Regions from separate parts of the Aurantiacibacter sp. MUD61 genome, predicted to be linked through region 2. Evidence: predicted binding sites of a transcription regulator. Region 2 holds the regulator's gene; the other holds the start of a gene.
The links. The regulator LexA, encoded in region 2, represses DNA repair genes until DNA is damaged. The targets are predictions, from matches to a motif close to GTTCCNCNCTTGTTCT.
Positions count from the first base shown of each region.

Region 1: a site for LexA is predicted at 3,060-3,075, ahead of O2N64_RS05875 (ribonucleoside-diphosphate reductase subunit alpha). Genes of this name have one in related genera too.

Region 1 covers NZ_CP115446.1:1,224,474-1,229,206, reverse strand. Annotated here, with positions in the region: gene O2N64_RS05890 (hypothetical protein) at 89-370, opposite strand; gene O2N64_RS05885 (hypothetical protein) at 394-579, opposite strand; gene O2N64_RS05880 (hypothetical protein) at 592-783, opposite strand; gene O2N64_RS05875 (ribonucleoside-diphosphate reductase subunit alpha) at 960-3,002, opposite strand; gene O2N64_RS05870 (hypothetical protein) at 3,627-3,848, shown strand; gene O2N64_RS05865 (hypothetical protein) at 3,938-4,417, shown strand; gene nadB (L-aspartate oxidase) at 4,492-4,733, opposite strand, start outside.
Region 2 covers NZ_CP115446.1:2,425,732-2,430,464, reverse strand. Annotated here, with positions in the region: gene trpC (indole-3-glycerol phosphate synthase TrpC) at 1-82, shown strand, start outside; gene O2N64_RS11660 (DUF3597 domain-containing protein) at 165-536, shown strand; gene moaC (cyclic pyranopterin monophosphate synthase MoaC) at 587-1,066, shown strand; gene O2N64_RS11650 (molybdopterin molybdotransferase MoeA) at 1,063-2,265, shown strand; gene lexA (transcriptional repressor LexA) at 2,338-3,000, shown strand; gene O2N64_RS11640 (ComEC/Rec2 family competence protein) at 3,099-4,733, opposite strand, start outside.

The DNA of each region.
Region 1 (4,733 bases), 1.2 Mb from region 2:
TGCCAGTCCGCGAGGACGGCAGCAACAGGAGCCCGGCGCTCGCCAAGCCTCAAGGAGGCTGGCGAGGCCGGGCTTCGCGTTTGTGGTGTCAGCCCCTGCTCTTCGACCCGAAGAAACTGCCCCCGCCGAGCACGGTGATGCCGAGGAAGAAGCCGAAATCGTACCAGCCGCCCGAATTGGGCACGGCATAGACCGCGATGTCGTCACTGAAGAGCGAGCCGATCCATGCCCAAGGGAAGATAAATCCGTGCAGCAGGCCCCACCAGAAGCCGGGTGCGGCAGGCTCTGCAGAGACGCCCGCATCGATCTGGCTCGCGCAGGCTGACAGCAGCAGGGCGAGGCCCACGGCGATGGCAATTCTCTGGAACATGGCGGAATTCTCCTCCCGGCGTTTCATCCCACAGGCCTGATATAGATCGCGAAGGCGACCATGAACAGCATGGTCAGCCCCATGATGAAGAACTTGCGCGCGCCCGCCACGTCGCCGCCGCGCATCAATACGGATCCGCGCCAAGCATTGAGAATGGCGAGCACGCCAACCACGACGATGGCGGAGATAAACAGCGTGTCATTGTCCATGATTGCCTCCCCCTATGCAGCGGTGAGCAGGTTGTTGATGATCCACCAGATCATCGGCACGAAGATCACCGCCAGCACCATATGCGCGCAGCCCAGCGCGGCGCCCGAGCGCCCCGATTTGCGCATTCGCCAGCCATTCACGAACACCAGCACCGCAAGCACCGTGCCCACGATCCCGACAATCATCGGTATATTCCCGTCCACGCGCGTCCCCTCATCCCCGTCAGCTGGAACGGCAGAGCCTAACGGTGATTTCTGGCGCGGGGAAGCTCTGCTGCGCCGCCTACGACCAATTCATCACAAAGCAAATCGCCCTCCCGGGCCTAAGCTCGGGAGGGCGATTGTGTTTCCGTATCGATCCGGCCTGGATCGAAAACCTCCTACTGACAGGCGAGACATTCCTCGTAATCGGTCTGCTCTGCGGCCAGCTCGAACTTCTGCGCATCGGCGGTGTTGTCCGCTTCCACGCCGCCGGCGAAACCGGCGCGCTGCACGCTCTTGCTGCGCAGGTAATAGAGCGACTTGATGCCCTTTTCCCACGCCTGGAAGTGCAGCATCATCAGGTCCCACTTGTCGACATCGGCGGGGATGAAGAGGTTGAGGCTCTGCGCCTGATCGATGAAGGGCGCACGATCGGCGGCGAATTCGAGCAGCCAGCGCTGGTCGATTTCGAAGCTGGTCTTGAACGCGGCCTTTTCCTCGTCGGTCAGGAAGTCGAGATGCTGGACGCTGCCGTTCTTCTCGAGGATGGAGTTCCACACATTGGTCGAGTTCTTCGACTTCTTGTCGAGGATCTTTTCCAGATGCGGGTTCTTCACCACGAAGCTGCCCGACAGGGTCTTGTGGGTGTAGATGTTCGCCGGGATCGGCTCGATACAGGCACTGGTGCCGCCGCAGATGATGGAGATCGACGCGGTCGGCGCGATTGCCATCTTGCAGCTGAAGCGTTCCATCGCGCCCATTTCCTCTGCATCGGGGCACGGGCCGCGTTCCTTGGCGAGCATCATCGATGCTTCGTTCGCCTTGGCATTGATGTGCTTGAACATTTTCAGGTTCCACACCTTCGCCATCGGGCTTTCGAAGCCGATTTGCTTGGCTTGCAGGAAGGAGTGGAAGCCCATGACGCCGAGGCCGACCGAACGCTCTCGCGCAGCGGAATATTTGGCGCGGGCCATCTCGTCCGGCGCGCGGTCGATATAGTCCTGCAGGACATTGTCGAGGAAGCGCATCACGTCTTCGATGAACTGCTTGTCGCCATTCCACTCTTCCCACTTTTCGAGGTTGAGCGAGGACAGGCAGCAAACGGCGGTGCGATCGTTGCCGAGGTGGTCGACACCTGTCGGCAGGGTGATTTCCGAACACAGGTTCGAGGTCGAGACCTTGAGGCCGAGATCGCGGTGATGCTTGGGCATCATGCGGTTCACCGTGTCGGAGAAGACGATGTAGGGCTCACCCGTGGCGAGACGCGTTTCGACCAGCTTCTGGAACAGCGAGCGGGCATCCACCGTCTTGCGGACGCTGCCATCCTTGGGCGAGACGAGATCGTAGCTTTCGCCAGCGCGCACGGCTTCCATGAAGTCGTCCGTCACCAGCACCCCGTGGTGCAGGTTCAGCGCCTTGCGGTTGAAGTCGCCCGAGGGCTTACGGATTTCGAGGAATTCCTCGATTTCCGGGTGGTGGATGTCGATATAGCAGGCCGCCGAGCCGCGCCGCAGCGAGCCCTGCGAAATCGCCAGCGTGAGGCTGTCCATCACGCGCACGAAGGGAATGATGCCGCTGGTCTTGCCGTTGAGGCCAACCGGCTCACCAATGCCGCGCACATTGCCCCAATAGGTGCCGATGCCACCGCCCTTCGAAGCGAGCCAGACATTCTCGTTCCACGTGCCGACGATGCCATCGAGGCTGTCCGAAACCGAGTTCAGGTAGCAGCTGATCGGCAGGCCGCGGGTGGTGCCGCCGTTCGAGAGAACGGGCGTTGCGGGCATGAACCACAGGTTGGAAATGTAATCATACAAGCGCTGCGCATGCTCGGCATCGTCCGCATAATAATCGGCGACGCGGGCGAACAGGTCCTGATATTTCTCACCCGGCAACAGGTAACGATCGGTGAGCGTTTCCTTGCCGAATTCGGTCAGGTTCGCATCGCGCGATTCGTCGATCTTCACGTCGAAACGGCGCGGCAGGATGCTCTTGGAATCGCTCTTGGGCTTGACGGCTTCCGTCATGGCAGCCTTGGTCGCTTCGGCCATGGCGCCAGCGGCAGCTTCGGCCACCAGCTCTTCGCTTCCGGCGTCTTTCTTATCCATGCTTACTGCCTTTGCCTTTTTCGGAGCTGTTTTTTCAGATGCGGGCTTTTCAGGAGCGTCGGTCGTCATGTTTTCGTCCAGTCCCATTGCCGCATCGTCTCCGTTTCGAAATTCCATTTGCCCCGTTCCCGTTTCTGCCAGGCGTGGGGATGATCCCCAGCCGCCTGCGTTTTTGTTCCGCTTGTGTTCGACTCGGGGTTGTCACCCCTATGTAGTCATTCACAACGCTTTTTCACATGGATGGGCGTGGAATCTTTATCCCCCGCCCATCACCAGATCACCCACTGCATCGTCCACAATGTCCCTGTTCTCTCCGCCGGAATTCGCCGAATCCGGGCCCCTCGTGCGAATCCGCACGTAGGGAGGAAAAACAAGGTCTAGTGGGTAGCCCCGCAGTCACGACCACAACCCATAGTGAATCGGCAGCGGGTGAGACGCAAGAGGGTTAAAAGCGATTTACCGCCAATTGGTGCCGCGAATTTGCGGTGTGTTGCAACGACAAGACACCGCGACGCGTGGAAAGTCCACGGCTCGCGCGATGCGCAAGGGGTAAAATCAATCTGCGGAAAAAAATCTGTGCAGTTTCACAAATGCGATTCAAAATGAGCGATCCGTGAATCAATCGAATCCGGGCGTGAAATTTTCGTTCGATTTGTCCACCGCTCGTCTCCCCGCGCTGGACGCGAGGGGCGAAGCCGCTAAGCATTGGGCAATCATTTTCAGGCAGGAGCCAGCCTTGTCATGATCGCCTTTCTGAAAGCCATACCCTTCGGCGCATTGCTCGCCTTGATCGTCGCCCTGTTCATGGGCTCAGGCGGCGCGACGGGCGGCATGCTGAACATCTTCCAGGTCGATGTGGTTTTGCCCGAATACGGGATCGATTTCGATTTCTACTGGAGCTGGATGCTGTTCCTGGGCGGAACCTTCCTTGCCTTCGTCTTCATCCTGATGATGGGGGATTGAGGGATTTGCAGATAGTCAGGCTTATCCCGTGCACTCTGTTTGTTGCTCTCGCTAGCTGTCAGGCGACACCAGCCCCGATCGCTCCCATTGTGGCGCAAGACGCTGTTTTGCCAGACGCAGAGGCTATTGCGGAGATCGAGAGGGGGTTGGAGATCTGGGCCCGCTTCAACGTTGAGATGCCCACTGAGCAACCGGTGATAGTCATCACAAGCACGGAAGCTCACCACATTAGCCGCACCGCGAGCACATTGGCTTGGCAAGACGGCGACGGCCTATGGCAGCTCGCGCAAATCCGTCAGTTGGATCCGTGGGGGTCGATCCGTACAGAATACGAATTACTGGGTCATGATAGTCAAATGCTCGACACTGCGCTTGTCGAGCGCTTAGAGGCACTACTTCAGAGTGCATCTGTATATGACGCGTATCTAGACAGAACTGGGACGCCAGCGACCGAAACCTCTTATCACACCATGCAAATCATTTCGGACCACGGGCAGATTACCCTCGATTGGGGTGGGCTTCTTGCCGGCCCCGAAGGTGAAATCGCTGATATCGTGCTCAGTATTTGAATGTAGCCCGCAGCGTTGAGCCTTCCGGATTGGTCTCATCCGTTGTAGATTGGACTAGTTAAGCCGGTCCGAACCTAAGGCACCAGCACCGTATCCTCCACCACGTCCGCTGTCTCCGGATAGTCGAGCGTGTAATGCAGCCCGCGGCTTTCGTGGCGTTTGAGGGCGCTCTTTACGATCAGGTCGGCGCATTGGTGGAGGTTGCGCAGTTCGATGAGGTCGGTCGTCACGCGGAAGTGGCCGTAGTAGTCGCGGATTTCCTCGCCGAGCAGATCGATGCGGTTGCCCGCGCGTTCCAGCCGCTTGGTGGTGCGCA
Region 2 (4,733 bases):
TGTGCGCTGTTTCCTCGTCGGGGAAAGCCTGATGCGGCAAGAGGATGTCGAGGCGGCAACCCGTAGCCTACTCGGTCACTAGACTTTACAAATCATTCTTCGCAAATGCGCCCAACCGTGCCTATGTTACACCCCTGACCAACTTTCATGAAGGGGATGCAATTATGGGTATTTTCAGCTCGATAAAGAACGCGATTTTCGGCGACGATGACGACGACAAGAAGGTGGAGCACGGCGCGAAACCCGCGTCGAAGACTGTCGAGGCAGGCCGCCCGCGGCCTGTCAGCACAATGGATTTGGAAGAAGCGCTGGAGAACAAGCCGGGCGCAGACAAGCTCAACTGGCGGACTTCGATTGTCGATCTGATGAAGCTCGTCGGCATCGACCCAAGCTATGAGAACCGCAAGGAGCTGGCCGCTGAGCTGGGTGACAATGATTATTCGGGCAAGGCCGAAGAAAACATCTGGCTGCACCGTCAGGTGATGGCGAAAATCGCAGCCGAGGGCGGCAAGGTTCCGCCATCGATGCTCGACTGATATCCTCGAACTAGCTGACATGGCGGGCGATCTGCGATAGGTCGCCTGCCATGTCTGAGCTTACCCATCTGGATGATGACGGCGCGGCGCGCATGGTCGATGTCGGCGCCAAGCAAGTGACCGAGCGGAGCGCAACTGCTGCGGGCTTTTTGCGCGCTTCAGCCAGTACAATCGCTACCATTAGTGAAGGTAACACGCCCAAGGGCGATGTGCTGGGCACTGCGCGGATTGCCGGAATTATGGCGGCGAAAAAGACCGCTGATCTCATCCCGCTCTGCCATCCGCTTCCGCTGGACAGCGTCACAATCGACTTTGCCTTTCATGAAGAGAGCATTGCGGTCACTGCGACCGCGCGCCTTTCTGGCAAGACCGGCGTTGAAATGGAAGCGCTTACAGCAGCTTCCATCGCACTCCTGACACTTTACGACATGGCTAAAGCGCTCGAAAAAGGCATGGTGATCGAGCAGGTGCGGCTGCTGTCGAAGACCGGGGGCAAGAGCGGTGACTGGCACGCGAGCGAGGCAAGGTGAGCCCTCCCCCGCCGATTCCCTTGGAGGAAGCGCAAAAGCGACTTCTTGAGCTTGCTGAGCCGCTGGAATCCGAAATATTTCCCGTATCCACGGCAGCGGGCCGCTATCTTGCCGACAATCTGTGTTCTTTACGCGAAAATCCGGCGGCAGATCTTTCCGCAATGGATGGTTATGCCATTCGTGCAGACGATCTGGCGGGACCGTGGCGCATCATTGGTGAAAGCGCCGCGGGTCATCCATTTGCAGGCTCGCTGAAGCATGGAGAGGCGATACGTATCTCAACCGGCGCGCACATGCCGGACGCCGGCGGCGCGGTGCTTTTGCAGGAGCACGCGCACCGCGAAGGCGACACTCTGTCAGTGACGGATAGTCACTCAGCCAGCCCGCAATACGTTCGCAAGCAAGGCTTCGATTTCCGCAAAGGCGATGCGCTTCTTAAATCAGGAACGCGGATCGGTCCCGCGCAGATTGCCGTTGCGCTAGCTGGGGGACATTCGACAATCAACGCAGGGAAATTGCCGCAGATCACAATTATCGAATGCGGCGACGAGCTTGCAGCAGACCCCTTGGAGTCCGCAGATCACCAAATCCCCGCCACAAATGGCCCCATGCTCGCCGCGATGGCCGCGCCCTATGCTTCCCAATGTAAGGTGATCGGACCGATCGCCGACGATAAGGCGCAACTCATCGCCGCATTCGATCAAACCGAGGCGGATGTGATCGTTACCTGCGGCGGCGCTTCTGTCGGCGATCACGACCTCGTGCGTCCCGCCCTCGAAGACTGGGGCGCCACGCTGGACTTCTGGCGTGTTGCGATGAAGCCGGGAAAGCCGTTGATGGTCGCGCGCAAAGGCAAGACTATCATCCTTGGCCTGCCAGGTAATCCGGTCTCGAGTTTCGTTACCGGCTATTTGTTCTTGCTACCGCTGCTCCGCCGCCTCGCTGGGCCATCCGCATCATTACCCACGACCGTCATGGCGAAACTTACGGCGAAGCTGCCGCCGGTGGGTGACAGGCGCGAGTTCGTTCGCGCGCACCTAGCAGGCGGCGAGATCACCCCGGTGAACGAGAATGACAGCAGCGCCCTGCGCGCACTTGCAGCCGCCAATGCCCTCATCGAGCGACCGGAAGGGTCTGGCCCCCAAGAGGTGGGAACACCGGTTAAAGCCTATTTGCTCGAAAATGGCGGTATCGCTTGACTTCAGCAATTCTGTTTCATAATTGTTCTTTATTCGTTCCCGATGTGGAACATTTGAGTGAGGGACAAGCGCATGCTGACCGCGAAGCAACATGAATTGCTGTTATTCATCAATCGTCGTCTGGAAGAGGCGGGCATTTCGCCCAGCTTTGAAGAGATGAAAGAGGCGCTCGATCTGAAGAGCAAATCGGGTGTTCACCGCCTGATTTCGGCTTTGGAAGAGCGTGGCTTTATCCGCAGGCTTCCCAACCGCGCCCGTGCGCTCGAAGTCGTCAAAATGCCGGACAACGTTGCGAATGATGCGGTCGCCAAGGCCACAACGCCGCCTGCTTCCGCGCCTGCGCCCGCCAATGACGTGATCGAAATCCCTCTGCACGGCCGCATCGCCGCAGGTGTTCCGATCGAGGCGCTGGAAGACAGCCAGTCCCTTCCGGTTCCCGCAGCTTTGCTCGGCTCTGGCGAGCATTACGCTCTGGAAGTTTCCGGCGACTCTATGATCGAGGCCGGCATCTTCGACGGCGATTACGCTCTCGTGAAGAAGGGCAATACTGCGCGTGATGGAGATATCGTGGTTGCACTCGTCAATGGTGAGGAAGCAACGCTGAAGTATCTCTTCCATGAAGGCAGCAGCATTCGGCTCGATCCGGCGAATTCCTCTTACGATCCGCAGGTTTACGCTGACAGTCAGGTCGAAGTGCAAGGCAAGCTTGCCGGACTGCTGCGCCGCTACCACTAGATTTAGTTTTTGCATTCCAGAGGAAGCGCCGCGCAGTCTCCGGGACAGCGCGGCGTTTTCTCTTTGGAGTCTCGCGCATTGAGCAGACGCGGAGCGGGTCAGTCCTCTTCCCGCCTGCCGCGCCACCAGCCATGATCACCTTCGCTTTGGGCAACCGAGCGATAGCTTTCGTCACCAAGGTTGATGGCAAGCCCTCCGGTCGCGCTCAACATCCGGCCATCCGCCTTCAGCCAGCGCGGCTCGCAGCTTCGGGGTAACCAGCGATCGGCGATGACGATATCAGCGCGCTCGCAAGCGGCAGCGAGGGCGCGTTCGGCGACGATATCGCGGCTTCGGCTCATCAAGATGTGCCAGTCACGCCCGCCCCTATTGAGCGCAATCACGCAGAAATCGCGACTGCATTCCGCCCCCGGCCATTCAGCTAGTGGCAGTGGTTCACCCTCTACCCCGGCAAGCTCAAGCAAATTGTCGCGCGTAAAGCTGCTTCTCGTATCACGCAGGACCAGCAGGCGATCATCCTCTCCCGTGACGCCGACGTGGCGCCCGTCGCCAGAAATCAACACATCTGGCACGGGTGTGATCGCCAGGACGATGCAACCAATCGCAGCAGGCACAAATCCAAGCAATCGCGCCCTGCCACGCCACAACGCCAGCCAGAGACCCCCAGCGACAAAGAGCAGGACAGTGCCCAAGGTCATCTGTGGGATCAGTTTGACTGCGCCGGGTTGATCGGCCGTAAAATGGGCTATGCCAATTAGCAGGTCGAGAGATTTGCCGACCAGCCACCAGAATGGCGCTCCAGCACCGATGACATCGAAGATAAGCGCAATCGCGATCAGTGGCATGGAAATAAAAGTGACGAGCGGAATGGCGATCACATTGGCGAGTGCACCGTACACACCCGCGCGGTGAAAATGGAAAAGCACCACGGGCATCAGTGCTATTTCGATCACGAGCCCCGTAACGAGCAGCATGATCGTGCGCCGAGACAGCCAGGTCAGCCTACCCTCATCTCTTGGTGCGAGAAAGCGTTTCACCGGCTCGGCGTTATGCAATGCGATGATGGCGATGACGGCCGAGAAGCTCATCTGGAAGCTCGGACCGACAAGGCTTTCGGGCCAGACCAGCATCACTGCCATCGCCGCGACTGCTACCATCCGGAGCGACAGTGGCTCCCGGCCCAGAGCAAGCGCGATTAGCACCAGCAGAGCGGCAATGCAGCTACGCACCGTCGGCACCTCAGCGCCGGTGAGTAGGGTATACCCCACCCCCGCAAGCGCCGCGATTCCCGCTGCGGCCACCGGCAATCGCACGCGCAAGGTTAGCCAAGGCCACAATGCGAGCAGCTTGATGGATATCAGATACCCCGCTGCGATCACCGCGCTCACATGCAACCCACTGATAGACAGAAGATGCGTCAGCCCAGCGTCGCGCATCGCATCTTCATCCGCTTCGGAAATCCCTCCGCGATCACCGCTGGCAAACGCCGCAGCAATACTTCCCGCCGAGCCGCCCAATTCACCCCGCACATGATTGGATAGTACGCGCTGTAGCTGCGCTATAGGCGCCTGATCCCCACGTGCTGGTTCGATGATCGAAATGTCGCCCTGCACACTTCCGGTCGCGGCGAGGCCCTGAAACCAGGCCGTGCGAGCGAAGTTATAGCTCCCCGGCAACATGGGCGCCGTCGGCGGCATCAACCGTACCTGTGCCCGGATGAGCGCGCCTTCGGC